Regions from separate parts of the Pelosinus sp. sgz500959 genome, predicted to be linked through region 3. Evidence: riboswitches for the same ligand, from Rfam matches in the RefSeq annotation. Region 3 holds a riboswitch; each other region holds the start of a gene.

Region 1 (7,963 bases), on a different contig from region 3:
TCATTGAGATGCTCCCTTCGCGGGACGTATTTATAGAATAAGAAATATACTATTTTTATATAATATTTGGTGGCGAAGAATTTGGTGCTATAAGTAAAATATTTTACGAAGAAGAATTTTAGTTGCAGTATTTGTAATTACTATTATAATGAAAATATTACTTGAGTTGTTATGAAGACTTGATTGAATAAAGAAGACTTGGTCACTGAATAAAAATGTAAAGGGGTGTTCTTTAATGGATCGTAAAAAATCTTGGGAAGATAAAGAAGAGTTAAAAAAACGTCTTACAAAGCTACAATATGAAGTGACGCAAAATCAAGGAACTGAGCCGTCCTTTGATAATGAATATTGGAATCATAATCATGCCGGGATTTACGTTGATATTGTATCTGGTGAACCTTTATTTAGTTCAATGGATAAATATCAGTCTAGCTGTGGCTGGCCAAGCTTTATTAAACCTTTATCACCAGAAGTTCTGATCGAAAAACCTGATGATAGTCATTTTATGCACAGAATTGAAGTACGCAGTAAAGAAGCAGATTCCCATTTAGGTCATGTTTTTAATGATGGGCCGACATCGACGAAGCTGCGTTATTGCATCAATTCAGCGGCGTTGCGTTTCATTCCGAAAGAAGACTTAGTCAAAGAAGGATATGGTCAATATCTTGATTTATTTACATCTCATTAGAACGATAGGGGTTATTGAATGAAGTATACAAATATCGTACAGGGAATTTTTATAAAACGTGTCAATCGTTTTATTGCTCATGTATTGATTAATCATAAGGAGCACATTGTTCATGTAAAAAACACGGGTAGATGCAAAGAATTACTGATCGCTGGGGCTGTCGTCATTCTGGAACCCGCAAGAACTCCAGAGCGGAAAACAGCCTTTTCTTTAATTGCAGTGTATAAAGGTGAACGATTGATTAATATGGATTCTCAGGTGCCTAATCATGTTGTATTTGAAGCCATGCAGGCAGGAGGCATTCCAGAGATAAGCGTAGTCAGGGCGATGAAAAAAGAAGTGACTTATGGAAACTCTCGATTTGATATTTACTTTGAATCAGATCATCAGCAGAATTTTATTGAAGTCAAAGGTGTAACTCTTGAAGAAGAGGGAATCGTGATGTTTCCTGATGCCCCTACCTCGCGTGGCACTAAACATATTTATGAAATGATCAAAGCTGTAGAGGCTGGATATGGGGGCACGATCTTTTTTTTAATTCAAATGAAAGATGTCCATTATTTTAGGCCTAATGTGGTAAGGGATCCAGAATTTGCTCAAGCATTAACACTAGCAGCTGCCAAGGGTGTTAAGCTACTTGCTTATGATTCAGTTGTACATGAAGATGAAATTGTTCTAGGAGATCGAGTACCGATCTTTTTGTAAGAGAAAAGTGAAATGGGTGATAATTATGTATTTTGATACTGCTGAGGGACCGGTATTTCGTCCACCGAGTGAGGCAAATAGTTTTATTTTGCGAGTGACCATAGGGTGCTCTCATAATCGTTGTACTTATTGTAATATGTATCGATCTGTCAATTTTCGTGTACGTACCATGGATGAGATCATGGCGCAAGTCAATGCAGCGATTAGTTATAAGGAGTATATTCGTCGGATATTTTTAGCTGATGGAAATGCTTTAGTCTTACCAACGGATACCTTATTAAAAATTCTTGCTATGTTAAAAGAAACTTTTCCTAAATTGCGCAGAGTATCTTGTTATGCTGGGCCAAAAGATATTTTACGTAAAACACCTCAGGAATTACAGCAGTTATATGAAGCTGGGCTAACTTTAGTGTATTATGGTATGGAATCAGGTGACGATGAAGTTTTAAGTCATATCTGTAAAGGCGTCAATGCGCAGGAGTCTATTGCTGCAGGACAGCGAGTCGTTGCCTCAGGCATGAAACTATCCATTATGGTGATTGTAGGTCTAGGAGGAAAAGCAGGTTCAAAAGGACATGCACACTATACCGCGATGGCAATTAATGCGATAAAGCCCAATATGTTAAGCGCTCTAACCTTGATGATGTATCGTGGGAGTGAACTGCGGGAAGAATATGAACAAGGGAAATTTGAAATTTTATCACCTGCAGAAAGTATGGGTGAATTGTATGAACTCATTCGTGAGCTTGACTTACCCCTTACCTCTCATTGTTTATTCCGCAGTAATCATATTTCCAATCATATTGCGCTAGCAGGTACTTTACCCCATGATAAAGAAGAACTGCTCAGTGCAGCTAAACGAGGAATGGAAGAACTCTCTATGCTCACAGAATGGGATGTTTATAATAATGTAGAACGATAAGATCATTGCACTTGATCGCAAAATGGTGATGATGGATTTTAGGGAAAATTTAATTATTTAACTATCTGACTATTGTAATTTAATAAAAAGTAGAGTATAGTTATTGATGTTAGTATTTGTATTGTAATGAATAACTTCATAATTAAATATTTTTGAAATAGGTGCCCTTCGGGGCTTAATAGGGAAGACCGGTGTAATGCCGGCGCGGTCCCGCCACTGTAATGAGGAGCAAACCCAAGGTATACCACTGAGACGTAAGTTTTGGGAAGGTTTGGGCTAGCAATGATCCAGAGTCAGGAGAACTGCCTATTTATCAATCACCGTTTTACCCACGAGCGATGGGGAGGGGATTAAGTGCCATTCAAGGTTGTATTGTACTTATATCCCGGCGTATTTTGCGCCGGGATTTATATATAACTAGGATGTTCTTAATGTAATCTCCCGGCTTGTGGTCGGGAGATTACTTTTTTTATGGTATGTGGCTATTTCGTATTTGGGTGCGTCATAGCTTGGCATATAGATCAAACTTTCATTATTCAATTTATTGCGATGGCTGTCGTGGGTTAGACAGTTGGTTCCGTGGATACGGAACTTCCTTTTTCAGTCAGGTGCAGTGTGGTGTAGGTATCTTACCGTTTTAAACACGACATGCTCTGTCATAAAATGAAGGAATGATCCTTCATAAAAAGTTGCGGTAGTTTAGTTGAAAACTTAGTGTTATTATAAGTGAGGTGAATGAGTGACAATTCAGTAGTCAGTAATCTAAATTTTATTTTTTAAATTTGAAAGGTTAGGTGTATCTTGATGAAAAAAATCATGTGGATATTAGGAATTTTATTTTTATCGGCAACTATGATTGGCGGAATGACAATGACGCAAAAAGTAAGTGCTGCTGCTGTTTCTGAGGGTAAAAAAGCTATTTTGGTGGTCAGTTTTGGTACAACTTATGGCGATACACGGAAAGTTACAATTGATGCGGTAGAACAAAAAATTAAACAAGCTTTTCCTGACTATGAAGTCCGTCAAGCTTTTACATCGCGCATTATTATAAAGAAATTAGCAGATCGTGATGGCATACACATGGATACGGAAAAACAAGCATTAGAAAAATTGAAAAAAGAAGGGTATACAGAAGTCATTGTGCAACCATTACACATGGAAGCTGGTGATGAATACGAAAAAGTGAGTCGTATTGTAGATACCTATGTACAAAATAAAAGTTTTTCTAAGATCTCTCTCGGCCGTCCTATTCTTTATTTTGTAGGACAAGAAGGAAAGCCAGATGATTATGCGATTGCTATTGAAGCATTGAAAACTCAATTGCCGAAATTAGGCAAAGGTGAGGCTGTTGCATTTATGGGTCATGGTGGTGTTAATCCATCCAATGCTGCGTATGGTGCATTGCAACTAAAGTTACAAGATGGTAAACTAAATAATGTATTTATTTTTACCGTTGAAGGGTATCCAACGATTGAAAACCTTAAGGAAACACTAAAAGAAAAGAAATTTAAAAAAGTAACATTAATGCCTTTTATGGTTGTAGCAGGTGATCATGCTAATAACGATATGGCCGGTGATGAGAAAGATTCATTCAAATCCCAGCTTATTGCAGCAGGATTCAAAGTAGATACCTATCTTCACGGGCTTGGTGAAAATGCAGCTATTCAAGATATTTATGTACAACATGTAAAAGATGTGATCGATGGAAAATACAATAAAAATGAACGAAGCAAAGATGCACCTGTTATTCCAGTGATTGATTAGACGTATTGATTCATTTCATACAGATAAACGACTGACGTTCTGACGATTCCATTCTGGATTTTAAAAGGAAGTATCAATACTGAAAGACACACAAGACTTGATTCAGATGGAGTTAACACTCTATCTGAATCTTATTTATACTTATCTACCAGGCTTTGGCCGCTTTTAACTCTCGTTTGTAGAAGATGTAAAGCTTAGAGTGGTTTAGTTATGGAATATAATAAGGGGAGTTATATATTGTGAAGAAAGCAATCTTAGTTGTTAGTTTTGGTACAACCTATCAACGTGGACTGGAGTCAAGTATTGAAAGCATTGAGAAGAAAATAAAAGCAACATTTCCTGATTATGAAGTACGCCGCGCTTTCACATCACGCATTGTGATCAAACGATTAGCAGCGCGTGACGGTCTGCAAATTGAGAATGAAAAAGAAGCATTACAACGGCTGCAAGACGAAGGTTATCAAGAAATTTATATTCAACCTCTACATGTGGTTGTTGGTGCAGAGTATGATAAGGTGAAAAAAATAGTTGTACATTCTGCTCATGCTAATGTATTCCATAAGATTGTGATTGGTCGCCCGCTTCTTTATTACACAGGGCAAGAAGGAAAAGCAGATGATTATTTAATTGCGATTCAGGCGATTAAAGAACAATTACCAAAGGTTCAAAATCAAGAAGCTGTTGTCTTTATGGGCCATGGAGGATTACATCCTGGGAATGCAGCTTATGCTGCCTTGCAGATGAAAATCGAAGATGCAGGTTTGGATCATGTATTTGTCTATACGGTAGAAGGTTACCCTACTCTAGAGAATGTGATCCCAAAATTAAAAAAACACAATATAAAAAAAGTCACTCTTATGCCATTTATGCTAGTCGCTGGCGATCATGTTACAAATGATATGGCGAGTGATGAAGAAGACTCTGCTAAATCGCAGTTGCTCAAAGCTGGATTTGAAGTTGATGTCTATCTTGGTGGTTTAGGAGAAAATTCTAAGATTCAAGATATTTATGTGCAGCATTTAAAAGATACGATGAATGTATAAAAGATAAAGGACTGTGTTGAATTTTTTTCAACACAGTCCTTTATTTAGTTTTAGGATTGCATATTGTTGGTTTTTTATTTTTGCTTATCAGCGGCAGTAATGGCTGACATCGTAGCATTTACCGCTTCATTACTACCGAAAAAAGCCATAGTATTCACATGTTGAGGACAATTGCCAACAATTTCAATAGCAATCACATTTCCAGCCTTCTGGCCAATATCAGTATAATAAAATAAACTAGGAAGATCAGTTTGAAGTAGACCGATCGCAGCAAAATGAGTATCTTCTACTAGTTTCTTTGACTCTTTTGCCGTTCGACGCAGTAATAAAGCAACAGTACTTGGACGTGGAGCATGGATGATACGAGTAATAATCATGATTCTCACCTTCCAACAAACAAAATATCGGTTTTTTTCAAACATTCCCTTTCAATATAAGAATACCCTTTGTATTTTATTGCGAGTTACTTCAATATTATTGTCATAGCAATTTGAGGTTGGTGAAAAGTTATTTTTTCATATGGGTATTATTAACATCTTGATCGTAATGATAAGGTTTGATAAATCATATATATAGCACTATAATATGATTTATATTATAGTGCTATATATACATAATTTATAAAGAAGGTGAGACAATAATGGTTGGACAGACTTTACTCATTGTAGATGATGACGCTCAAATTCGTGAGCTGCTGAACCTTTATTTTAAAAAAGAAGGATTTGCAGTTGAAGAGGCTGCTGATGGTGTGGAAGCCATTCGCAAAGTCGTAGAGAAGAAGCCTAATTTAGTGATTCTAGATATTATGATGCCTATACTTGATGGTATCGAAGTCTGTCGTGAAATACGGAAATTTTCTCGCATACCCATTATTATGCTAACTGCGCGCACTGAAGATGAGGATCGTATTATGGGGCTTGAGCTCGGGGCCGATGATTATGTTGCAAAACCTTTTAACCCTCGAGAAATTGTAGCTCGGGTTAATGCTGTATTAAGACGTGTTCCTGATATGGACTATGTTAAGGCTGATACAATTGAATTCCCACAATTAGAAATTAATATTACGGAACATACGATCACTACTTTTGGCAAACAAGTATCCCTTACAGGTAAAGAGATGGAATTACTATGGTGTCTTACATCTCACCCAGGAAGGACCTTTTCCCGGGAAATACTCCTTGAAAAAGTATGGGGTTATACATATTTTGGTGAGACACGTACTGTTGATACTCATATTAAACGTCTAAGGCAAAAACTAGGATCAAAAGAAAATACTCCTTGGGATATTCAAACCGTGTGGGGCGTCGGTTATCGTTTTGTGGTTCAACAATGAAATATTCATTGCAGTTAAAATTATTGTATAGTTTTATGTTGGTGATTGTAGTCATGCTAGTTGGCGTATCCTTTGGTGTATCTCTTATCATTAAGGAAGAGACGGTAGCAAGTAAGCAAGAAGAACTCATTGAAAAAGGCTCCGAATTGGCTCAGGCGGTGAGTTCTTTTCAACAAGAACATGGCAGTCTTGAAGAATTGCCTAGTTTTTTAAATAGCATAGATGGATTTGTTGAATCACGAGTCTGGATATTAAATCAATCACGACAGGTGATTGCCATGTCTACAGCCCAAAAAGGGCAAGGTGTACAAATCTCTAAAGTGAATCGCCCTAGCAAAGGGATGGGGGCGGGATTTATACGGAATGAACTTGATCCTGTTTTTGAAGGTAAAGTTTGGACCAAAATATTTGATCACCCTTTTTATGAGGAAAAAATGTTAGTAGTTGCCGTACCGATTATCGCTGCTGATGGCAGTGTAGAAGGTGCAGTACTGCTCAATAGACCAGTGACGGAAATTAATTCTTTTTTATATAATATTTATTATTCCATTGGGATCGCAGGATTAGTAGCTTTCCTTCTAGCTCTACTAGTTGTCAGTCGGCTCACACGTAGTATTGTTCGCCCGCTTAAGGCAATGCAAGAAACGGCTGCTGCGATGGCCAAAGGTGACTATAGTACCTCTGTTACCGTTGAAAGTCGTGATGAAGTAGGAAATTTGGGAGTTGCTCTCAATTCGTTAGCTCAAGATTTAGCCAGTTATATTGAAGAACTTAATCAAATTGAAAAACTTCGTCGTGAGTTTGTAGCCAATGTATCTCATGAGTTTCGGACACCTATGACGATTATTCGTGGATATAATGAAGCATTAATGGATGGTACTGTAAATGATTCGGAATTAGTCAAAAAATATCACAGTCTCATGGGAGATGAAATTCTACGATTAGAACGTTTAATTACAGATTTATTAGACTTAAGCCGTTTACAATCATCAACGGTACCGATGGAAAAAGAAAAATTGCCACTGGCGACGCTGGTTGATAGTGTTGTCAACTTAATCAGGCAACAGGCCGAGCAAAAGCAAGTCTCGATTATTGTTAATACGCAAAAATCAAACTCCGCGATTTGGGGCAATGGGGACCGTATTATCCAACTTCTGCTTATCATTGTGGATAATGCCTTAAAATATACTCCGGCAGGTGGTACAATTACCGTCGGTATAGTGATGGAAAATGATTGGGTTGTATTAACAGTGGTTGATACAGGGATTGGGATACCAGAAACAGATTTACCTTATATTTGGAATCGACTTTATAAAGTCGATAAATCTCATTGTCGCGCTAATGGTGGTACAGGCTTGGGATTGGCTATTGGGAAAGAAATTATTGATTTACATCATGCAGAGGTTAAAGTAACCAGTCAAGTACAGCAAGGTACAACCGTAACGATTCGATTTCCTCTTGCTGATAAAATATCAGAATGATGAATGAAACTCTTTCGCAATATCTGA
Region 2 (7,963 bases), on a different contig from region 3:
GTAATGCGGCGATACCCGACGCGCTGTTTATTTTCAGTATAGATTAGTTTTATTTCATCTTTGACTTTAGTATATTTGTCTGGCATCGCCAGTCTCTTACGATGATAGTAATACGTAGCACGTGACAGTTTCGCTACGGCGAGAAGTACATCGAGCTTGTGTTTATACCTTAGTTCCGTTATGACTTGTGCTTTTTCTCTCGCTGTACTCTCTCGGTCACTAAGGTATTCAACTTTTTTAGATAGTCAATTTCCGCACGCAATCGTTGGTTTTCAGCGATTAAGTCTTCTTCAACCTTTTTATCCAGGTTTGGCTTACGCCCTTTTCGTGAGCCGCTGTCAGCACTGGCACGGCCACGCCGATCAACGAATAGTCCTTCAGGACCTTCCTCTAGGTAAATACGTTCCCATTTTATAATTATTCCATGGTCTGGAATCCCGAATTTCCGCGCTGTTTCACGATAAGCTAACCCATGTATTCGCATAGACTCTACTACTTTTTGCTTAAACTCTCCAGTAAAAGGTATTCCTTTTGGCATGAAAAAGCACCCCCAATTTTATTCAGTATATCATACTGTCTAACTTTGGGGGTGCAGTTCAAGTTGGTGGTTCATAAAGTGAGATAATTAGAACATTCCTTTTTTACGTAGGACAATGCCAACGGCAGAGCTGGCAAACAGGGCTATCATCAAAACAATCCAAAATCCAATTTCTGTTCCTTGCCAAGGGACTGTTAACGTCATACTCCAAAAACTTGAAATCATAGTAGGAATTGATACGACAATGGTGATAGAAGCCAAAAATTTCATAATGTGATTTAAGTTATTATTGATGACGGAGGAAAATGCATCCATCATACTGCTGAGTATTTCACTATAAGTCTGAACTAGCTCGAGGGCTCGTTTATTTTCGATAATTACACTTTCCAGAACATCCTCATCCTCTTCATGCATTTGCAGTAAGTAACGCATTTGTGGGTCAGAACGCATACGAAGAATTGTTTCAGCTACAATCACATTGCCGCGCAGGGCTGCTGTAAAGTAGGTGAGGCCTTTTTCTAAGTCAAGAAGTTGGAATACTTCTTGGTTATTTGTTGATTTTCGTAGGCAAATTTCAATCTCGTTTGTTCGCCGGCGGATATGGCGAATATACTTTAAAAAAATCGTGTCGGCATGATATAAGATTTGAAAGAAGAATTGGGTCCGCTTTGTTGTATCAAATAAGAAACGGCTGCCTTCAGCAAGATCTGGGATAACTTGTATTAATTCTTCGCTAATTGTTATGGTTAAATCAGGTGTTAAAATAATACTAAGAGGCCTAGTTTCATAGCGATCATCCCCTTGAGATATTGGTACATTGATAATCGCAAGGATGCATTTTTTTCCTAGAATAATTCTAGGGCAATCATCTTCATCAACAGCAAAACGAAAAAAATATTCTGGTATTTCAGCTGTAGTTGCTAGTTGGAGGATTTCTTCAGGTGTTGGATCAATTAATTTTATCCAAGCACCTTTTAATGAAGAATCCCATGATACTTCTTCAAGTTGATTTTGTAGTGTTTTATATGCTGTTATCATAAGAATCTCCTTATTGAGCCCAGTTTTTCTTTAGCCTTTTTGTACCCAATACTGGGCTTTTGAAATTCCTTCCAGATCGATGTTCTCCACAATTCCAACGATGGCTGCATCAACGGCACTATCATCATTTCCCATAATATGACGAGCAGAACTTCCTGTTGAGATTAGTACTGTATCTCCGTTTCCTGCTCCAATTGTATCGACAGCAACTTGTAGGCTAATTGTATTCATGCCATCCAAGTTTAAAGGTTGTACGACTAATAGCTTACTACCTACAAGAGTTTGATTCTTAGTAGGCGCTACTACCGTTCCGACTACTTTGCCAAGCCACATGGAAATACCCCCTGTTATTCTTATACGATGATCATATATCTTGTTTGACTAGAGGCAGAGGATTCCCTTTGTATTATCTTGTGAGGTTATATCATATTTTTGTGTTTGTACTTTGTTAAAGAACTTTTATAAAAATACTCTCGATTTCCTGTTGGGTGCCTTGACGAGGGTTCGTTAAAGCGCATACATCTTTCAGAGCATTCTCGGCCAACGTCGGAATATCTTCGGGTTTAAAGCCACGAACTTTAGAGAGATTTTGAAGGATTCCTAGGTCACTAATGAGTTCTCTAATGGTATCAATTGCCATTTTACCAGCACATTCTAAGGAAAGACCAGTTATATCCTTACCGAGTACTTTCGCAATATCGGCATATTTATCTGGAACACTAGAAAGGTTAAATTCAGCAACAGCAGGTAGCATGAGAGCATTTGCCAAACCATGGGGCAAATTATAAAATCCACCGAGTTGATGAGCCAGTGCATGTACATATCCTAGACTGGCATTATTGAAAGCAATACCAGCCAGATATTCTGCATAAACCATCATCTCTCTTGCCTCAATATCCTTGCCATTTTTTACAGCTGGTTTTAAATATTTCACGATGAGCTCAATGGCCTTTAATGATTTGCAGTCTGTAACTGGGGTTGCATTGGTTGAGACGTAGGCTTCGACAGCATGAGTCAAGGCATCGATGCCCGTTGCAGCCGTAAGACTAGGTGGCATGTCAATCATCAATTCGGCATCGTTTACAGCAATAATAGGGGTGACGTGCCAATCAGTAATTGTCATTTTCATATGCCGCTCAGTATCTGTAATGACACAAAATCTTGTTAACTCACTACCAGTACCAGCCGTAGTATTAACAGCAATCAGAGGTGCAGAAGCTCTCTTTGACTTGTTAAGACCTACGTAGTTTCTAATGTCACCTCCATTTGTTGCTAGAAGTGCAATGGCTTTAGCACAATCGTGAGGTGAACCGCCGCCAAAAGAAATTAGAAAATCACAGCCGTTATCTTGAAAGAGTTTTAACCCATAATCCACTTGATCAACAGTTGGATTTGGTGAGACATTATCATAAATAATAAAAAATATACCGGAATTTGATAGAAGGCTAGTCAATTTTTGAATTAAATTACTTTCGACCAAAAATTTATCGCTTACGATGAGAGCCTTGCGAAAAGCCATAGGTTTGATATATGTTACAATTTGCTCAAGACAATTAACGCCTAGGATACTGATGGGCGTCATGAAATATTCATAGGTTTTTTTATTCATAGCTGACCGTCCCCTTTTATCAGATGTTACTTAACACCATAACATTGTCAGTCTATTTCAACAAGAGATATTTGTACTCCTTTTACAAGGTTAGCAATAAAAGCATAAAAGGTAACTTGAGAATTCATCTTTTGTACAGCCAGATCGTATTCCAAGGAAAGGTAGAATGATATTAACATGTTACGTTAATATCTTGCCGAGTTATGTTCAAGGAGCAGGAAAGAAACTTTATGATCATGAATGGTTTTATAGAGAAATCAGAAAATAAAATATTTTTTGATTGAAAACGAAGGATTGAAGTCTTTATACAAAACAAATGTGATTATGCAGGTAAAAGAGGTGGGACAATTGCTCAAGAATGGAATGAAGGATTTTATTACAGGTTTTCAATTTTTGACACGTATCCCTATTGTGAGTCAATCTGAATGGTCTACGGAGAGTTTTGGTCGTAGTGTGAAGTTTTTTCCTATTATCGGTGGTATCATTGGATTACTATTGTTTGGATTTGTCTATATAGTGCAATATTTGGGAGGCGGAAAAGTACCAATTCATGCAATGGCAATCGGGGTTGTTATCATTGAAATCTTTTTAACAGGAGGATTACATTGTGATGGCTTAATGGACACAGTTGATGGGGTTTTCTCAGGAAGACCTCGGGAACGAATGTTAGAAATTATGAAAGACAGCAGGGTTGGTGCTTTTGGAGCCATGGCTTTTAGCCTGCTGATTTTAGTTAAATATTCCTTAATTATGGATATTGAACCTATGATTCTTCCTTATGCCTTACTTGTAATGCCCATTGTAGGGAGGATTGCAGTTGTCATTGGCATTACTCTTTATCCATATGCAAGGGCCAATGGTTTAGGGAAGGTTTTTTATGACTGTTCCCATCGTCAAACCTTGTATGTGGCGGGGATTTCTGCAATAGTATTATTAGTTCCCCTAGGGAAAGTAGCGATGATGAGTGGAGTCCTTGGTATTGCCATGTCCTTTGTTTTTTGCCAATATGTGAGTAAGAAACTAGGTGGTTTAACTGGAGATGTATACGGCGCTATTATTGAATTAACTGAAATTGTAGCTTTGCTTGTCTTTATTCCTTGAATTTAATTCAATTGATATAGGAGTGGTTATTTTGACGAAAGTTATCTTTGTAAGACACGGTGAAACTTCTTGGAATCATTCTAAACGATACCAAGGACATAGTGATATTCCTTTAAATGAAAAAGGTTTACAGCAAGCTGGGATGGTAGCTCGGCGATTAGCGAAAGAAAGTATTAGTGCAATCTATAGCAGTGATTTACTACGTGCAGTTCAAACTGCAGAAATCATTGGCAAGGAGCACTCGCTACAACCTTCACTTTTTCCAGATTTTCGAGAAGTTAATTTTGGTTTATGGGAGGGTTTAACTTACGAGGAGATTATGGTAGACTGGTCAGAATTATTGTCAGCTATATATTCTAAGCCAGGATCAACTTGTATACCAAAAGGAGAAAGTTTTTATGATGTACAAAAACGTACAACTCTAGGACTTTCAAAATGCATTGCCAATCATCCTGAAGAAACTATTGTTCTTGTTTCCCATGGTGGGACTATGCGTGTACTCTTATGTGATGCATTAGGGCTTGCCGTTGAGAATATGTGGTCACTGCGGCAAGATAGTACTGCTATTAACATTATTGAATATTTTGAGACGAGTAAGATCGTATCTTTAGTCAATGATACTTATCATTTAAATGGATGATAGATACAAAATGGATTGAATCTTTAATTGAATTCATCTAATACGAATAAAATAGGATTTTTATTACTAGCTACTTTAATATATTGCCGACTCATCATTCCTGCGCAGGAGAAGAAATTTTGTTGTAGAAGGTATGTGACAACTAAATAAATTGCCACCAAACAGGTGCCTCTCGTCAAGAGAGGAGAATAGGGAAGATCGGAAAGGATGTAAAGATCCTGAAACGACGCGGTCGCGCCACTGTAATCGGGGAGATACTCTTTCATATGCCACTGGGAAACCAGGAAGGCGAAGACGTATTCATGATCCGTAAGCCAGGAGACCTGCCTGTTATGGCTGTCATCTACCTCCGCGTAAGGGGTAATGCCAGAAGGATAGGTTTTTTTTATAAAATAACCTGGCCTTTTGGGCTGGGTTATTTTTATTTATTTACAGAACCAAGAAAGTAAATTACTTTCTTGGTTCTAAGCAAGGGCAACTCAGGTGTAGGCGTATACTCAGTTTTCTATGAAGTATGGATTTCAAAAATGAGGAGATGTATATGATGGATTTTGAAAAAAGTGTTGACGAGTTAATTGAAGGGGCAGCTAAACCTAGTGGCAGCTTAGGATTACTGGAAAAACATTTGAAAAAAGTTTTATTATCTTGGGGAACAATCTCTGCAGAACTTAAGCCATATCATTTAATTTTTGCCGCTGATAATGGAGTTGTAGAAGAAGGAGTCGTTAATTTTCCAGCTGAAATTACATACTTACAAGCTAAAAATATGATGGCTGGAGGAGCTACAATCAGTTGTTTTTGCCGCTATAATAACATTCCTTATGGTGTTGTAGACATTGGAGTTAATGATACTAGGGTCTCAGGTATTGACCATAAAGTGGCATTTGGTACGAAGAATTTTATTCGTGAAGAAGCCATGACTCATAAGGAGTTTGAACAAGCGTGGCAAATTGGCAAAGATATGGTTCATAAGCTCATTGTTGAAGATGGCTATAATATGTTATCTTTCGGTGAAATGGGTATTGGTAATACGACAACTTCATCGGCCGTACTCCATGCTTTAACAGGAATGTTACCAGAGTTTGTTGTTGGTTATGGTGCTAGTGGCAATGATAATGAAGTGCTCAAAAGAAAAAGAGCTGTTGTTGCCAAAGGTGTAGAACGTCATAAAGAAAAAATGATTGGTGTTGAGGACATTCTGCGTTGTGTAGGAGGTTTCGATATTGTTGCCATTTGTGCCGGAATGCTTGAATGTGCTAATTTGCGAATTCCGTTTGTAATTGATGGCTTTATTACAGCTGTTGCTTATGCGTGTGCAGCACGTATTAATGCTAATATTGAAAGACAGGCGATTCCTTCTCATATGTCTAAAGAACCAGGTATGGCTTATTCATTAATGCTTGGTAATATTTTAGCGGACGATGTTATGATTCGGGGTAACATGGCTCTTGGCGAAGGAACTGGCGCAGTTCTCATGGTTTCCATGTTAAAAACAATGTTATATACCATGCAGAATATGGCAAGACTTTCTGATTTTGTTTTGAGTGAAACAAAGAGCAATCATGGGGTTGCTATGTAATTCATGTAATGATTTGCTATGAAGTAGTAAAATATTGCTTCTAGCAGGAACTAGTGAGTTTATTATCTAATACTCTTCATATAAAATAGCAAAAAAGTGATAGTATTAACTATTTTTATGAGGGGGTACTCTAGTGCAAGATCTTTGCCAATTATCCTTAGATCAAATTGTTAATATCAATATTCTTCAAGAAATCCAAGATAAATTCTCAGAGGCGACTGGCCTGGCTGCTGTTATTGTGGATGTTGGTGGAAATCCTATAACTAGGCCTAGTAATTTCACAAAATTCTGTACATATATTCGTACTTATCCAGAAGGATACGCGCGATGTGTTGCTTGTGATGATCGCGGTGGGCGAATGAATCGTGAGAAAAAGCCCACCGTATATCCTTGTCATGCTGGTTTGACTGATTTGGCAGCACCTATTATTGTTCAAGATCAATACATTGGTGCATTCCTTGCTGGACAAGTTATTTTGGCTCAAGACGACTATGATGTGAAAGCAGAAATGTTTCGTTGTTTAGCTGATTTCCAGATGGATAAAGAACTGTTGTCAGAACTTTTTGATGTGGTCGAAGTTGTACCAGAAAAAAGAATTACGGCTGCCGCCGATCTTATTTATATCATGTCAAATTATATTGTAGAAATCGGTGCTTCAAATCTTGCGCAGAAAAAACTTGTACAAGAAGTAAAAGCAAAAGCTGATTTGGAAGCAAGTTTACGTGCGAGTGAACTCAAAGCTCTGCAAGCGCAAGTAAATCCACATTTTCTCTTCAATACCCTCAATACGATAGCAAGGTTAGCTCTTTTAGAGGGAGCAAGTCGAACCCAGGAAGTTGTATATGCTTTATCCGATTTATTGCGTGATAACTTGCGAGATATTGACGTACTCAGAACATTAGAAGAGGAAATCAAATCAGTCAAAGATTATCTTATGATTCAAAAGATGCGCTTTGGTGATCGTATTCAATCCTATATTGATATAGATCCTCAAATTATGACAACAGTCATTCCGGCCCTTACCTTACAACCGCTGATTGAGAATGCGATTATTCATGGACTTGAAAAAAAGGTCAATGGTGGAACAATCCATGTACGTGGATATTATGAGGGAGATACGATTATAATTAGTGTGATCGATACGGGAGTTGGAGTATCCATGGAGCGGATTCGTAGTATTTTCCGCGCTGAAAAGCAATTGAAAACTCATGGTGAGACGACTGGTCTTGGAATTATTAATGTTCATAAACGGATTCAACATTATTATGGTAGTGAATACGGTCTTCAAATCGAAAGTAAAATCGGTGAAGGAACAAGTAACTACATTCGTTTTCCACGCTGTTGACCTTAAAAAGTAATAAAAGGAGGAGGCATTCATGTATAAACTATTGATTGCAGAAGATGAACAATTAGAAAGACAAGCTTTACGGTTTATTATAGAAAAGAATATAACGAATA
Region 3 (7,963 bases):
CATCAGGTTTGCATCAATTAAAATTGATGATTGGTGAACAGGATTTCAATAAATATATCAATTCACTGATTAGTTTAAAAAGAAGCGGAGATCTGTTACTCCTTATCACAGGTAAGGCAATGTATTATTCCATCATCGAAAAAAAATTTTTACCAATGCTAAAAGAAAGTTTTAAGGTCGCTAAGGTACGAGTTATTAATCAAGGGATCGAATGATAGCAAAGAATACTGGATAGGGTAGCCTTAAAATAAAATTGCTCGATCTTTAGGGACAAGCGATTAAAAAAGGATTTATGATAATGATACAACTTGTTAATATATCTAATTATACATGTGATAATGAACTGATTCATAATAACGCAGAATGTCTACAGACTTTTTTAAATCATCATCATATCGATGGATTAGAAATGATGTTTTGTGCGCCATGGGATCGATTTGTTCATAAAAAAGAATGGGTACAAGGAGTCCATCTACGCTTTTGGCCTACTTGGCTTGATTTTTGGCGTGGTGATAATCAAGAGTTACTCAAACAGTTTGGCAGTAATGAAGGGATTATCGCCTGCTATGGAGGATTAACACGTAGTGATTGGCTTAACATTTATAGAGAAAATATTCGAACTGCAGTAAAGGCCAGTGCGAAATATATGGTTTTTCATGTTTGTCATGCCAGAGTACCAGAATTTTTTAGTGGGAATTTTAGTTCTTCTGACAGTGAAGTCATCGAAGCTACCATTGAACTCGTTAATGAACTAGCAGATGAGATCCCAACAGATATAGCACTATTATTTGAAAATTTATGGTGGCCGGGACTTACTCTCAAAAATCCTACATTGGCTGCTAGATTATTGAACGGTGTGAAGCACCCTAATGTAGGAATCATGTTGGATACAGGACATCTAATGAATACCAATCAAGAGTTAAAAACGGAATCTGAGGGTATTGATTATATTCTTACTGTATTACATGATTTAGGCGAATATCGTTCCTATGTGCGAGGTATTCATTTACACAAATCTCTTTCAGGAGAGTATGCAAAAGAGAGCCAGCTCCGAAAGACAGAAAAATTTAGTATAACTGAAATTATGAATCACGTCTTACAAATAGATCAGCATCAGCCTTTTGCTACTAGTGAAGTTCAACGATTAATCAATTATATTAAACCAGATTTTTTGGTACATGAGTTCATGTATTCCACTATAGAAGAATGGTCTCAAAAAATTTTGGTACAGCAACAAGCATTACAATTATAGTTGACGTATATCCTAATTAGCTTATTTTTATATCTGCGTAAGCACTTTATCTAACAATCATGATTTGACTTGCGAGATATAGAGAGGATAGTTGCGACTAATGTATATCTCATATTATAGATAACCTGTATTAAGTTGACAAATTTTCAAAATAATGATAATATAAGAAACATTGAATTGACTTAAAATAAAATATAGTAGAAATAGGTGCCCTTCGGGGCTTAATAGGGAAGTCCGGTTGAATGCCGGCGCGGTCCCGCCACTGTAATGAGGAGCAAACCCATGTTATGCCACTGAGACGAAAGTCTTGGGAAGGTTTGGGCGAGTGATGATCCAGAGCCAGGAGAACTGCCTATTTGTCAATCACCGTTTTTACCTGCGAGCGATGGGGAGGGGATTAAGTGCATGTGTTACATGTTGTATTGTACTTATATCTCGGCGTATTTTTGCGCCGAGATTTTTATAAATATAGCTGGTATGTTCTTAATTGTATCTCTCGACTTTGGGTCGAGAGATTTTTTTTACCCCAGAATTCATAAGTATTACTTTGATATGTGATTTGTTCTACATATAGTCAACCATTTCTACCATCCAATAAAATCACGGAGGGGTTAATGAAGCAATCTATAACAACTATTACTCTGCATGATCACAAAATTTTTCTGGCTTTAGCCATACCATTGATTATTTCTTTTATTTCTACACCATTATTAGGGGTTGTAGATACTGCTATTATGGGACGTTTTCCCCAAGCCGCCTATATTGGTGGTGTATCCATTGCCGTGCTTATTTTTAATACCTTGTATTGGGTATTAGGTTTTTTACGCGTCAGTACTGCTGGGTTCAGCGCCCAAGCGTTCGGTCTTGGCGACAAGCAGGCTATAGCTCTATCTCTGGTAAGACCAACGGTGATTGCTCTTTGCCTTGGTATATTGATTGTTGTATGCCAATGGCCGATCAAAGCTGTAGCTTTCATTCTATTAGCTCCTAATGAGACAATAGGTTCCTTAGCTAGTACGTATTATAATATTAGGATTTGGGGGGCGCCTTTTGTACTGATCAACTATGTTATCAATGGTTGGCTGATGGGCGTGGCAAAAGTTAAACTTTCCTTGTTTTTGCAAGTACTAATGAATCTATTAAATATTTTGTTTGCGGTGATTCTGGTTGTGGGCTTTGGTTTGAATGCAGATGGTGTGGCAGCAGCAACCCTTATAGCGGAATTTGCTACAGCATGTATTGGAGTTATGATGATAAGAAAAATGCAAATGGTAAGTTTTAGCGGGCTTTCTCTTTTAAAATTCTTTAATCCAGCAACCTTCATCGACATGATGAAAGTGAATCGGGATCTTTTTATAAGAACCATATGCCTTCTTACTGTATACAATCTTATTGCTGTATATGGCATCAGGTATGGGGATACGATTTTAGCAGTAAATGCAGTACTTATGCAAGTACATTTTGTTATGGCTAATTTGCTTGGCGGCATTGCCAATGCCAGCACGGTTTTTGTAGGCCAAGCCATTGGTGAAAAAAATCAAGAGCTTTACTTTAAAACAATTAAGTTAACAGCCATCTGGAGCGGTTTGACGGCTGTACTGCTTGCAATCAGCGTTATCCTTTTCCAAGAACCTTTAATTCATCTATTTACAACGATCACGGATATTCAGCAGGTAGCAAAAAGTTATATTTATTGGATTGCCCTATTCCCACTGGTTGCTTTTTGGGGATTGCAGCTTTATGGCATTTTTGTTGGAGCTACGGTAGCTGTTCCGATTAGAAATTCCATGATTTATTCTCTTATCTTTTTCTTTGCCTGTTTGTGGGTTGGAGTACCTAAATTAGCCAATCACGGTGTATGGTTAGCTTTTACTGTATTTAGCTTAGGGCGGTCTTTATTTTTATGGATATATTTACCGAATCTGAATGGGCATGTCCTAAAGTTAGATACGGATACCAGCTCTTAGTTTGAGCTGCTGGTTGGTATCGACCCTCATTTGTGTCAGTGTAGCAGTCTTTATTCCGTAGGAGCTTAAGTTTCAATGGTATCCTACTGTTTAAAATAAAAAATAATATTACATAACAAGAAAGGTGAAGAAAAATGAAAAAACGTTCTTATCTATGGATGGTATCCCTATTGATGGGGTGCTTGATGTTATTTGCAGCTGGTTGTTCTTCTGACAAAAAAACCAGTGGTGATGGAAAGGAGAAAAGCATCAACTTTATTACGGTTTGGCCAGCTAATACGATGGATCCCCATCGGTGTCACTTTAGTTTTATATTGAATTCCGGCACTATGGAGACACTCGTTGGACTGGATCCAAAAACAACAGAACTTTATCCTTGGCTGGCAGAAAGCTGGAAGTCTGAAGATGGTCAGCACTGGGAATTTAAAATTCGTAAAGGAGTCAAATTCCATAATGGAAAAGAATTGACTCCACAAACGGTCAAGGCTAGCCTAGAACGCTCGATTGCAGTAAATCCTGGTGTAAAAGCCTCGTTAAAAATTGCCTCGATCGAAACGTCTGGTGATATTTTAAAAATCACTACGGAAACTCCCTATGCGGCTCTTCCGTCGGAATTAGTCCACTACAACACGGTTATCATCGATGTGACTGCTCCGGAAGATAAACCTCCCATCGGAACTGGTGCATTTATGTTTGCAAGTTTTGACATAACCAAAGGTGCGGAGTTGGTGAAATTTCCTCAATATTGGAATGGTGTAGCTAAGCTAGATCGGGTTATGCTAACGTTTAACGATGATGCGAATGCCCGTCTGTTGGCACTGCAATCTGGTGATGCTGACATCATTTATCGTCCTGCTTTAGAAAATTTGCCAGCTTTGCGCAAAGATGACAAGCTAGTTGTGGAGAGCGTTCCCGGCAAACGGGTATACCACTTGCTTTATAATTATGTTGGAAAAAATAAGGATTTGTGGGCCAATGAAGAATTCCGCAAGGGGATAGATGCTCTTATCAACAGGCAGGAGATTGTTGACAAAGTTATGGGAAAAGAAGCCGTTGTAGCTGCTAACCCTTTTCCTGGAAATTATCCTTTTTCGCCGGAATCTAAGCCACATGTGTATGGTATAGCTGAAGCATTAAAACACTTTGAGGCCGCTGGTCTGACAGTGCAGGATGGGAAAGTTCTTAAGGATGGTCAGAGTATTAAACTGCGAATGGCAACCTATATCGCTCGTCCAGAACTTCCTCAAATTGCTCAAATCGTTCAAGCTTCAGCGAAACAAGTAGGAATCGAAATGGAAATCAATGTAGCAGATAACATTGATGAATACCTGCCCCAAGGGAATTGGGATTTGGTAACGTACTCTCTACTAACGACAACCCGGGGGGATGGGGCTTTTTTCTTAAATGCTGCTTTTTCACCTAAAGGGGTGCAGAATCATGGTCGTCTCAATGTGCCTGAATTGACTGCTTTGCTTGAAAAATACAACCAGACCATCGACGCAAAAGAACGGCATCAAATTGCCAAAGAAATCGCCAGTATGATTGAAGAGCGAGCTTATAATGCCTATATTACATCTCCTTATGAAACGGTTGCTTACCGAAAAAAAGTGAAAGGTTGGGTGACTCCTTCAAATGAATTTGAGTTCCAGATGGTTACCAAGGATTTGGACTTGGCACAGTAACAGTTGGCTGATTCGTCGCCTAGGTGAAGGGATGCTTCTTTTGTGGATTGTCTCACTGGTTAGCTTTGGAATTGTGCAAGTAGCTCCAGGAGATGCGGCTTTATCACTTCTCCGAGTAGATTCCGTCGCTGTGACTATCGAACAAGTAGAAGCGCTAAGGCAAGAAATGGGAATGAATGATCCGATCTATAAGAAGTATTTTCACTATATGGGGAAGTTACTGCAACTAGATCTAGGAGAATCAATCATGACGGGACGTTCTGTAGTGACAGAACTTTCCCGCTCTTTTCCTACCACGTTTTTATTGGCTGGATCTTCCTTAGGGCTGACAGTCATGATCGTCGCTATTTTTGGTTCTTTATCCGCTCGCTATGCTGGGAGCGGGATCGATAAGTTCAGCACTGGATTTTGCCTCATGGGGGCTTCGATCCCTACATTTTGGCTGGGCTTGCTACTAATTGATCTCTTTGCGGTTCGTCTGCACTGGCTTCCAGCAGTAGGAATGGCCAATGGAAAAGGTCTTATTTTACCGTCTTTTGCTTTGGCCATTGCCATTGCACCGCCATTTATTAAAATTTTTCGCAATAGCTTGCTTGATTGTGCCCGTCAGGAGTTTATTCGAGCGGCCCGTTCTCGAGGAATTTCCGAAAGGGTAATTTTTATGCGGCATATTTTAAAAGGCAGCTTGATCCCCGTGGTGACTATTTTAGGAGTCAGCCTAGGCAGTGTGCTAGGAGGGTCAGTAGTAATCGAAGTGATTTTTGGCCTCCCTGGCATCGGCAAGTTGGCGATTGAAGCCGTCACTCGTCGTGATTATGCCATCATTCAAGGGTTTGTATTATCCATTGGTATTTTAATTTTTTTGATTAATTTAGCAGTAGATGTATCCTATCGTTACTTAAATCCAGCAATTTCTTTGAAGGAGGCTGAACGTCGATGAAATGGAATTTTTCCTGGAGCGTCTGGCTGACGAGTGTCTTTCTGCTCATTATTTTGTTTGGCCCTTGGCTGGCACCAATGGATCCTAATGTAGTTGATCTTTCTATCCGTCTTCAAGTACCGAGCTGGGACCATTGGCTAGGGACTGATCAATTAGGACGGGATCAGCTTTCCCGAATTCTAACAGGGGGGCAGACTACAGTGGGAATTAGTTTGCTCGCTTTGGCACTGGCCATTTTGGTCGGAGTGCCAATCGGACTTTTTGCTGGTTATTGGGGAGGGCGAGTAGATTGGGCGCTAATGCGTCTAGTGGATGCGTTCATGGCTTTTCCCGAATATATCGTTGCCATTGTAATTAGCGGCCTCTTGGGCTCGGGTTTCTTTAACTTGCTGTTTGCCATTCTCATTGTGAAATGGGTCGGTTATGCTCGGCTGGTACGCAGTGTGGTGTTTCAAGAAAAGTCCAAAGACTATTTGTTAGTCGCTAAAATTAGCGGTGCTGGTAGCTGCGCTACTCTTTGGCGTCATTTGATTCCTCATGTGATCGGCCCGGTTCTGGCTTTGGCAACCCTCGATATCGGCAAGGTGATCTTGTTGGTAGCTTCTCTTTCCTATATTGGCCTTGGTATCCAGCCACCTCATCCAGAGTGGGGATCTATGCTCAACGAAGGTCGGGCCTATTTCGCTCGAGATTCTTACCTGATGATCGTGCCTGGAGTGGCTATCTTTTTAGTTGTATTTGTCATGAATATACTAGGAAATCGCTTAGTAGAAAAATTCGGTTCAGACCGCCGAGAGGAGGATAGAGATGGAATTACTAACAGTTTGTGATTTAAACATCTTCGGTTCTGATCATTGTTCCTTGGTTCATGGTATCAATTTTTCCATTCGGGCTGGTGAATGGTTTGCTCTGATTGGCGAAAGCGGTAGTGGTAAAAGTATTAGCGCTTTTGCATTGGCAGCTCTATTGCCAGATGGACTACGGCGAGAAGCAAAGGAGATAAAGCTATTAGGTCAAGATTTGACTCGCCTTTCGGAAGCAGAACTAAGAAAAATTCGAGGTACAGATATAGCTTATGTATTTCAGGATTATCAAAGTGCTTTCACGCCGTACTTTACTTTGGGAAAGCAGATGGATGAAGTCATACAGACCCATCGGGATTGGAGTAAAGAGGAGAGAAAGAAGAAAGCCTGGACTGCTCTTAATGAAGTGGGACTGGAAGGACAAAAAGTATATCAGCGTTATCCTTTCCAACTCAGTGGTGGGCAGCTCCAGCGAGCTGCTTTGGCGTTAGCAATGATGATGGAGCCTAAACTATTGATTGCTGATGAACCTACTACTGCTCTAGATGCTATGAGTGCTGCGACAGTGCTGTCACTCATAGCCCGGCTAAAAAATGAAAAAGGCTGCGCCGTGCTTTTCATTACTCATGACTTACGCTGCGTTCGTCGTTATGCAGACCGGGTTGCTATTATGCAAAAGGGCCTGATTGTAGAAACTGGCACAAAGGAAGAGATACTCAAAAATCCGCGAGAAATCTACACTCGCAATCTACTCGCTTCCGTACCGCCCCTTCGCAATGTACCTAAGCGCCTTCCCGTCTTGGGAGAAGAAGGGTTGGGAGGAGGTGCTCTTTATGCCGCTAATTCAAACTTCTAATTTGAAGCATCCAGAAGTATTGAGGGTGAAGAATATCTGGAAAACCTATCATGGAGGCCATCAGGCGATCAAAGGTATTTCTCTTGCCATTGAGCAAGGAGAATGCCTAGGTCTGGTTGGTGAAAGTGGTAGTGGTAAAAGTACTTTGGCTCGTTGTCTGTTGACATTGGAACGGATGGATAAAGGGGCAATTTGGCTGAATGGCCATCCCCTCCATGAATTGACGTCTTCTAATCTTCGCCAAGCTCGCCGGGAAATGCAGGTGGTTTTTCAGAATCCGTCGGCTTCATTTAATAGTAAATTGACGATTATGGACTCTCTTTTGGAACCAATACGTTGCCAAAATAAAGGGTGTCCCAGCTTTTTAGGAAAAATAAATGAGAACGAGCGAGAAATAGCAGGTAAATTACTAGAAAAAGTTCACTTGTCACCAAGCTACTTGGACCGCTATCCCTCAGAACTT
Region 4 (7,963 bases), on a different contig from region 3:
ATCTCTTGAAGTTTTTGTGCCATTTCGGCAAGATGTTGGCTAGAAGAAGCAATCTCTTCCATAGAGGCTGCTTGCTCCTCCGTGGCGGCAGATACAGTCTCAGCTTCATCTGCGACTCTTTTACTCAAATCATTGATTACATCTACAGCTGAAACAATTTGTTGTCCGCCCTGATTCATCTGCTGCATCGAATTCGAAATATCAATCACTTGCTTTGAGACTTGTTCTACCATTTGCGCAATTTCACGAAATGCAATACCAGCAGTATTAACAGTCTCAGTTCCAAGGCTTACTTCACGGGTACCATCATTCATAGAAACAACAGCCTTTTCCGTATCCCCTTGTATTTCACCAATAAGATTAGCAATTTGTTTTGTAGCTTCCTGTGATTGCTCAGCTAATTTACGAACTTCTTCTGCAACTACCGCAAAACCACGTCCTTGTTCTCCTGCGCGCGCTGCTTCAATCGCCGCATTCAAAGCTAATAAATTAGTTTGACCTGCTATCCCTGAGATTGTATCTATAATCTGTCCAATTTCTTTTGACCTTTCACCTAAATTAGCAATAACCTTAGCAGAAGTATTAACAGTTTGTTCAATAAGGCCCATCTGATGAATGGCGCGTTCAATAGAAATCCCACTGTCTTTAGCTTTATCAACAACTTGTGAGGCCTTTGTGACAGCATGATTAGCACCATCAGACACCTGCTGTATTCCTGTTAACATTTTTTGTACTACATTCCCTGTATTTTCTACTCCATTCAGTTGGTCTTTAGCCCCGTGATGAATATGCATAATAGATCCAGCCACTTGATTTGTAGCTTGAGATGATTCCTGAGAACTCGCAGTCAACTCTTCTGAAGAAGCTGCTAACTGCTCCGAACTCGTATGAACTTGCATAATAAGCTCGCGTAAATTGTGTACCATTTTATTAAACCCTTGGGCGAGTATAGCAATTTCATCCTTCCCATTTACATTAGCCTGTACTGTAAGGTCTCCAGCAGCAACCATTTGAACTTCACGAGCCAATACTTCTAAAGGATTGGTAATTCGCTTCACAGTCGCAAAGGTAATTCCAATCACAATGAAAATTGCCACTACTGCAATAATAGAAAATAGCCATCTTAAATGAACAAGAGGTGTATACACAATATCTTCAGGTACACTAATTGCTAAAATCCATCCTGTCGACGGTACTTTTTTATAAACCATCAATAAATCTTTACCATCATAAGTGTATGTATTAAAACCTTCATTTTTTTGAAGCATTTCTTTAAATAGAGGAGATAAACTTTTTATTTTTTCTACTTCTAGAACATTTTTAGACACCATCTCCGCATCTGGATGAGCGAGTACAACACCTTTGGCATCCAGTAAATATGCATATCCAGCGCCCTGCAAATTAATTTTTTTTACATTCTCAACCAGTGTTTGTAACAACATATCTGCAGCGATAACTCCTCGAATTTGCCCTGAAGTTGTTTTAATCGGCAGTGCAACAGATACCGCCATTTGTTTCGTGACTAAATCTAAATAGGGTTCTGTAAAAATCAACTTACCTTGTTGTGTTGCATCTTTATACCATTCACGCACCCTAGGATCATAATCTGCAGGAGGTGTCCATCCACTTCCATCTACCATTTTACCTTGTACAGAACCAAAATAGACATCGGAGAATTCTTTATCCACAGTCCTATATCCAGCTACCATGGGTACTGTTATTTCCCCTTCACTAAATGTACTCTGTATTGTACCCGCCGTTATTTCAATCATTTTTCCTTTACTGAGCAACCATCCATCAAGTTTATTTACATGAGAGTCGATATTCGCCTTCATTTCTTGCTGAATGCCTTTAGTAACTTGTTCTTTCGTAAAAATATATCCAGCAAGTGATGACACCAAGAGAATCACTGCAGATAATAATGAAAAAATCAATGTTAATTTGACCTTTAAATTCATTTCCTTGTTCCCCTTTCAAAAATAGATCTCGATTGATTCATCTGCCACAATTCGACAAATAAATTCCTAATACCTCCTTCTGACAAGTATAGAATATAAAAATATGATTGACGATAACAAGCAGGGATAAGATAGATCTGCTATCTTATCCCTGCTCAATGAACAATCTCAATATCGTTTTCTTACTCTATTTGATTACTCTCTGACATTTTTATCTTGCTTCAAAGCACCTGGACCATCTTGTGCAACAGCAACTTCAGCTTCACCAAAAGTTTTCATATCATTGATTACATGTAAAGATGCATTGATTAAAGACATACCAAGAGCTGCTCCTGTTCCTTCACCTAAATGCATATCAAGATGTAAATATCCTGGTATCTCCATAAGATCTAAAGCCACTTTATGTGCTGGTTCTACTGCAAAATGGGATGCTACTAGATAGTCTTTCACTTGAGGAGCAATTTTCATAGCAATCAGAGCTGCTGCGCTCGTTGCAAGACCATCAAGTACAACAGCTACACCACCTGAAGCTGCGCCCAATATAACACCTACCAAACCGGCAATCTCAAAACCACCTATTTTACTCACTACATCAAGAGCATCTTGTGGATCTGGTTGATTAATCGCAAGAGCTGTGTTAAGAATATCAATCCTCTTACTAAGAAGTTCTGGAGTGATACCTGTACCAAGTCCTATAAGCTCATTTATCTTCTTCGAACTATAGCATGCAATGATTCCTACACTTGGAAGGGTATTACCAATTCCGATAGCACCTAATCCTAAAATTTGGCATCCTTTGTTTATTTGTTCTTGGGCAATGCGGATACCAGCAGAAATGGCAGCACTCCCTTCGTCTCGGGTCATCGCTGATCCTTGAGTGATGTTTTTTGTACCATAGGCAATTTTTTCATGACATAAATTCGGACAAACAGATAAATTCGCCTCTACTCCCATATCAACTAAAACAAGCTGTGCACCAACGTGTTCAGCAAATACATTGATCGCAGCCCCTCCATGACAAGAATTGATCATCATCTCTGCTGTCACCGTTTTAGAGTAAGTGCTTACTCCCTCATCATTGATACCATGATCTCCTGCCATGAGAATGATGCCTTTTTTTAACATTTTAGGTTTATGTTGACCAGTAATACCTGCCATTTGACGCGCAATATGCTCAAAAGAATGTAGACTACCAAGGGGTTTAGTCAGGTTATCTAATCGGAGTTGACATTTTGCCATTGCAGTTTCATCTAATGGTTTTATCAGAGATATTATATTTTCGAACATGAGTCTATCCTCCTACGATCATTATTATTGTTGAGACATCATCCTTGATACTCCAGCGTCTTCAAAATTTTTCATTTTTTTCAGCATTTTACTCCCTACTGTAAGCATATCCATCACCATGGATGCACCAATTGCTTCTCCTAAACAGACCCCCATATTAAGACATGCCTCTAGCTTCAAAACACCTAAGGCAATTACATGTGCTGGTTCACCCGACAAATGAGATGCAAACATATATTCTTTGCACATCGGTTCAATAGCATTGGCAATGAGTGCGGCTGCCGTAGTGTTAAGGCCATCAATCACGACCCCGCATCGATTTGCTGCACAACCAAGAACGACACCTGCTAACCCACCAATTTCAAAACCACCAACTTTTGCTAATACATCAATTCCATCTTTAGGGTTTGGTTGATTCATTTCTAGACCGCGACGAACAACATTAATTTTTACTTCCAGCCGACTATCTGATATTCCTGTCCCTCTTCCTGTCACTTGTTCTGGGGTCAGTCCTGTAAAAGCAGCCACAATGGCAGCACTTGAGGTGGTATTACCAATTCCCATTTCCCCAAGACTAAAACATGTATAACCTTGCTTAACTTTCTCATTTACAATTTCAATGCCTGCTTCAATAGCTTGTATAGCCTGAGCACGGGTCATAGCTGGACCTTGAGTAAAGTCTTGAGTACCATAGGCAACTTTCCGATGTAAAAGTCCTGGGACATGAGATAGATCACCAGCGATTCCCATATCTGCGACTACCATATCAGCACCACAAAAATTGGCAAAAGCATTTGCACTACCACCTTTTGAGATCAGATAATTCGCTGTCATTTGCAGTGTTGTCTCTATTGGATAGGCACTGATGCCTAGTGTAGCCACACCATGGTCTGCTGATGTGATTACCATACAATGCTTTGGCACATCAGGTTGAGTTTTCCCAATAATCCCTGCATATTGTCTTACCATATTTTCTAATCGTCCAAGACTTCCTTTGGGTTTTGTTAGATTATCTAATCTAGTTTGCACCTTGGACATGATATCTTTGTCTAGATCACTAATTTTCAGCAATGTTTCTTCTAATAAACTCATCTTAACCCTCCACTTTTCAAAGTAAACTTAATATTTCCCGGGAAAATGTTAAAAAGAAGGTTTTTAGGGATTATCAATCCAAAAAAACCTTCTTTTCCATGAAGATCATAAAACAGTATAAAGGTAGGTCTCCTGGCTCCCGAATCATCGACAACTTACACCTTCCCCTTAATGAGTGGTTTTGTAAGGTCTCTTCAGTACAGTGGCGGGCCCGCGCTTATGCATGTTTTACCATGCTCAGACTTCCCTATTATCCCCCAACTGGGGGCACCTTAACCGTATTGTATGCAATTGCAATTATTATATCAACCACTCATAGCATCGTCAAGCCAATAATGTGAAAAAAATAGCGATATCAATTCAATCAAACTTTATAAATAGCAATCATCAGCAAATTTTTCTCTTATTGCTAATATATCATCAAAGTTAGCAAAAAATAAGTCTACCAATACAGGGTCAAATTGCCCCCCTTTATTTTCTTGAAAATATTCGGTAATATCCTCTAAACTCCAAGCTTTTTTATAAACTCGATCACAAGCTAACGCATCAAATACATCTGCAATGGCTGTTATTCTTGCAAAAATATGAATCTCATCCCCTCGTAAACCATCGGGATATCCTGTTCCATCATAGCGTTCATGATGTTCTTTGGCAATAATAGCAGCAGCTCTTAACATTGTGAGTTCTGAGCCTTTCAACATATCGTGCCCAATCATTGAATGCATCTTTATAATATCAAACTCAGTCGCTGTCAATTTAGCCGGTTTATTTAAAATTCCATCGGATATACCTAGTTTTCCAAGATCATGCATGGGTGCTGCTAGGTGAAGCATATCCAATTCTTTTTCTGATAACCCATATTTTTCTCCTAATAATTTAGCGTATTCAGCTACCCGTCGTACGTGATTACCCGTTTCTTTTGATCGAGTTTCAGCTACCTCTGCTAATCGGAAAAACACTTCCCGTTGGGTATCATACATTTCTAAATGTAATTTCAAATTTTCGAAAGCTGAAGATACATTTAGACAAAAAATATCTAAAAGACGCCGATCAAGTTCACTGATTTTTTGATCGCCTTCCATATAAATTAAATAATCATGTTTATCCGCACTATTCCAATAGAGTATAAAATAATCATCAAAAAACATGCTTGCTTTTTCATGCAGTACATCATCGATTTTATTTTGTACATCCGCAGATAATTTTTCTTCAATATTGGTTTCAAAATCACCTGTAGCAGCTAAAATATTGAGTGATCCATCTTTCTTGCAAGTGGCAGCAAAGCTCGATACTCTTAAATATAAGCTACTTTTATTTAACTTCAACATAGCAATTAACTGCATCAATACACCTGTGGCAAAATTTTGCATCGATTGCATGCGGAAAATTTCAGGTGTAGATTCAATAATTCGCTCTAATCCACTTTTATTGCGCTCAATTGTAACTAAATCCCGATATGAACGCAAGGAAGAAATCAATGTTGTTAATAATTTCTGAGCTGTTAATTCTGTTTTTTCCTTATAGTCGTTAATATCATATTCTACAATAACCCGTGATTCTGGTGCCTCTCCTGGTTGTCCAGTACGTAATACAATCCGCACAACCTTATTATTCATCTCTTCACGAATATATTTTACTAGTTGCAGCCCAGCATCAGCTCTTTCCATGACTACATCTAAGATAATGAGCGCAATATCCGTATATTTGTGCAATTCCACCTTAGCTTCAGCAGCAGAATAAACGCTGATAAATTCTACTCTTTTCCCTTCAAAGATAAAACCATCTAGAACAAGTTTCGTAACAACATGTACCTCTGCCTCATCATCAACAATGAGTACTTTCCAAGTATCTTGCATACTATTTTCACTATGAACTACATCACTTTCTTCCATAAATAATAAAGTATCATCCATGAATATTCCCTCCTTGTTTCTGCATGACATCAGGAAGCTTTACTGTGAATACAGTACCTACGCCGAGCTTACTCATACACTCAATACTACCACCCATTTTAAAGACCACTAAATTATATACAATATGCATACCAAGTCCTGAGCCGCCTGTACCACGGCGAGTTGTAAAAAATGGTTCAAATACTTTTTTTTGAACTTCTGGTGGCATACCTTTTCCATCATCACTATATTGCAATAAAATACTTCCATCATCATGGGAAATATCAATTGTGATTGTCCCTATTTCATCTTCATCATATGCATGTACCAATGAGTTATTAAGCAAATTGGATATGATTTGCCATAAGGTGCCTGGATGCCAATACACTTTAATATCCGCAGGACAATTCAATATAACCTTATGTTTTGTTTTTTTTAATTGAGGTTTTAAACTTACTAACACGTCATTCATATATTCGCCTAACTCAAACTGTCGCCGTTCTTCAACCGATTGATCTACTGCTATTTTTTTAAAACTATGAACTAATTGTGCTGCTCGTTCTAAATTCGTAAAAATAATCTTAACGACTTTATTACTTGCATCCAAATAATTTTCTAAATCAGATTTTTTCATTTGCCCATTAGAAAATTTTTCATTTATTTGAGATGTTTTTACTTCCAAATGAGAAGTAGCTGTAATACTATTACCAATTGGTGTATTAATTTCATGAGCTACCCCTGCCACCAATTCACCTAAAGAAGCCATTTTTTCAAATTCGACTAGATGATTACGTGTTTGTTGTAAGTCAACTAATGTATTCGTTAATGCATCATTTGTGCTTTGCAATTCCTTGGTCCGCTCTAAGACCCGTGTCTCTAACTCTGCATTTAACTGAAGAATTTCTTTTTCTCCACGCTTACGACGGCGTATATTAATGGCCAATACGATAATCAAGGCTAATAAGGTAATAAATATAAGGATCAAAAACCATACTAAATTCTTATATGTATCATAAAAACTAGCAGGTTTATTCATAATCATACTGCCTCGTGGTATTTTACTTTCGTCAAGACCGACCTTTATCATATCATTATAATCAAACATATATTGATTAATACTTTCCGTAATTACAGGAATATTCGCTGAGGGTTCACCACCAACAATAATTCGATATACCAAATCAGCTGCCCTTTGTCCTTGCAGGTATCCACTTGTCATCATACCGCCAACAACACCGTGCCCAAGATAAAAATCCCATGTACCATAAATCGGTATATTAGTGTGAGCAGAAATTAAATCACTACTTTCTTCATAACTAAAAACAGCTTGTTCCTTATCAACATTAAAAGTCATCAGCAAAATTAATGTATCCTGATCAAGAATAGCAACTTGTTCCAAGACTTCCTTCATGCTCATATTTTGAAATAAGCTAAATTGTATATTGGGAGAAAAGTTAGGTATTATTTTTTCCAATAATAGTCTATTAGTTTCTCCTACTGCACTTTCATCATTAACAACCACAATGCGTTTGACTTGTGGATGTAACTGTAATGCAAGTTCTATGGTCTTTTTCATATCAACAACTTCAACTACACCTGTCACCCATGGATTCCCTTGAATTTGATCCTCTGAAAAAAAATTAACTCCACAAAAAACGATGGGCGTAGACGGAAATAATTCTTCTTGATGTTGCAGCGCAAACTGATACGCTACATCATCTGTCACAATAACTG

The links. A riboswitch is a leader RNA that binds a small molecule or an ion and turns the genes downstream of it on or off. The one in region 3 is predicted to bind cobalamin.
Region 1: another riboswitch for cobalamin. It lies ahead of ACAN52_RS19880 (sirohydrochlorin cobaltochelatase); the one in region 3 lies ahead of ACAN52_RS04200 (MATE family efflux transporter).
Region 2: another riboswitch for cobalamin. It lies ahead of ACAN52_RS11120 (nicotinate-nucleotide--dimethylbenzimidazole phosphoribosyltransferase); the one in region 3 lies ahead of ACAN52_RS04200 (MATE family efflux transporter).
Region 4: another riboswitch for cobalamin. It lies ahead of cobT (nicotinate-nucleotide--dimethylbenzimidazole phosphoribosyltransferase); the one in region 3 lies ahead of ACAN52_RS04200 (MATE family efflux transporter).

The regions. Positions count from the first base shown of each region.
Region 1 covers NZ_JBGJZL010000018.1:42,569-50,531, reverse strand. The annotation lists gene ACAN52_RS19900 (hypothetical protein) at 1-4, opposite strand, end outside; partial or broken gene msrB (peptide-methionine (R)-S-oxide reductase MsrB) at 245-688, shown strand; gene sfsA (DNA/RNA nuclease SfsA) at 707-1,393, shown strand; gene ACAN52_RS19885 (radical SAM protein) at 1,419-2,315, shown strand; cobalamin riboswitch at 2,458-2,640, shown strand; gene ACAN52_RS19880 (sirohydrochlorin cobaltochelatase) at 3,120-4,079, shown strand; gene ACAN52_RS19875 (sirohydrochlorin cobaltochelatase) at 4,316-5,122, shown strand; gene ACAN52_RS19870 (hypothetical protein) at 5,197-5,499, opposite strand; gene ACAN52_RS19865 (response regulator) at 5,763-6,455, shown strand; gene ACAN52_RS19860 (sensor histidine kinase) at 6,452-7,936, shown strand.
Region 2 covers NZ_JBGJZL010000006.1:110,795-118,757, reverse strand. The annotation lists gene ACAN52_RS11155 (IS3 family transposase) at 1-182, opposite strand, end outside; gene ACAN52_RS11150 (helix-turn-helix domain-containing protein) at 179-538, opposite strand; gene ACAN52_RS11145 (magnesium transporter CorA family protein) at 626-1,576, opposite strand; gene ACAN52_RS11140 (EutN/CcmL family microcompartment protein) at 1,607-1,909, opposite strand; gene ACAN52_RS11135 (iron-containing alcohol dehydrogenase) at 2,025-3,185, opposite strand; gene cobS (adenosylcobinamide-GDP ribazoletransferase) at 3,549-4,286, shown strand; gene ACAN52_RS11125 (histidine phosphatase family protein) at 4,318-4,926, shown strand; cobalamin riboswitch at 5,073-5,272, shown strand; gene ACAN52_RS11120 (nicotinate-nucleotide--dimethylbenzimidazole phosphoribosyltransferase) at 5,471-6,505, shown strand; gene ACAN52_RS11115 (PocR ligand-binding domain-containing protein) at 6,639-7,850, shown strand; gene ACAN52_RS11110 (response regulator) at 7,882-7,963, shown strand, end outside.
Region 3 covers NZ_JBGJZL010000002.1:315,233-323,195, reverse strand. The annotation lists gene ACAN52_RS04210 (hypothetical protein) at 1-215, shown strand, start outside; gene ACAN52_RS04205 (sugar phosphate isomerase/epimerase family protein) at 299-1,252, shown strand; cobalamin riboswitch at 1,441-1,623, shown strand; gene ACAN52_RS04200 (MATE family efflux transporter) at 1,867-3,219, shown strand; gene ACAN52_RS04195 (ABC transporter substrate-binding protein) at 3,354-4,901, shown strand; gene nikB (nickel ABC transporter permease) at 4,852-5,841, shown strand; gene nikC (nickel transporter permease) at 5,919-6,671, shown strand; gene ACAN52_RS04180 (ABC transporter ATP-binding protein) at 6,649-7,500, shown strand; gene ACAN52_RS04175 (ABC transporter ATP-binding protein) at 7,478-7,963, shown strand, end outside.
Region 4 covers NZ_JBGJZL010000005.1:275,539-283,501, reverse strand. The annotation lists gene ACAN52_RS10230 (methyl-accepting chemotaxis protein) at 1-1,958, opposite strand, end outside; gene cobT (nicotinate-nucleotide--dimethylbenzimidazole phosphoribosyltransferase) at 2,154-3,245, opposite strand; gene cobT (nicotinate-nucleotide--dimethylbenzimidazole phosphoribosyltransferase) at 3,270-4,337, opposite strand; cobalamin riboswitch at 4,442-4,627, opposite strand; gene ACAN52_RS10215 (DUF3369 domain-containing protein) at 4,709-6,250, opposite strand; gene ACAN52_RS10210 (ABC transporter substrate binding protein) at 6,243-7,963, opposite strand, start outside.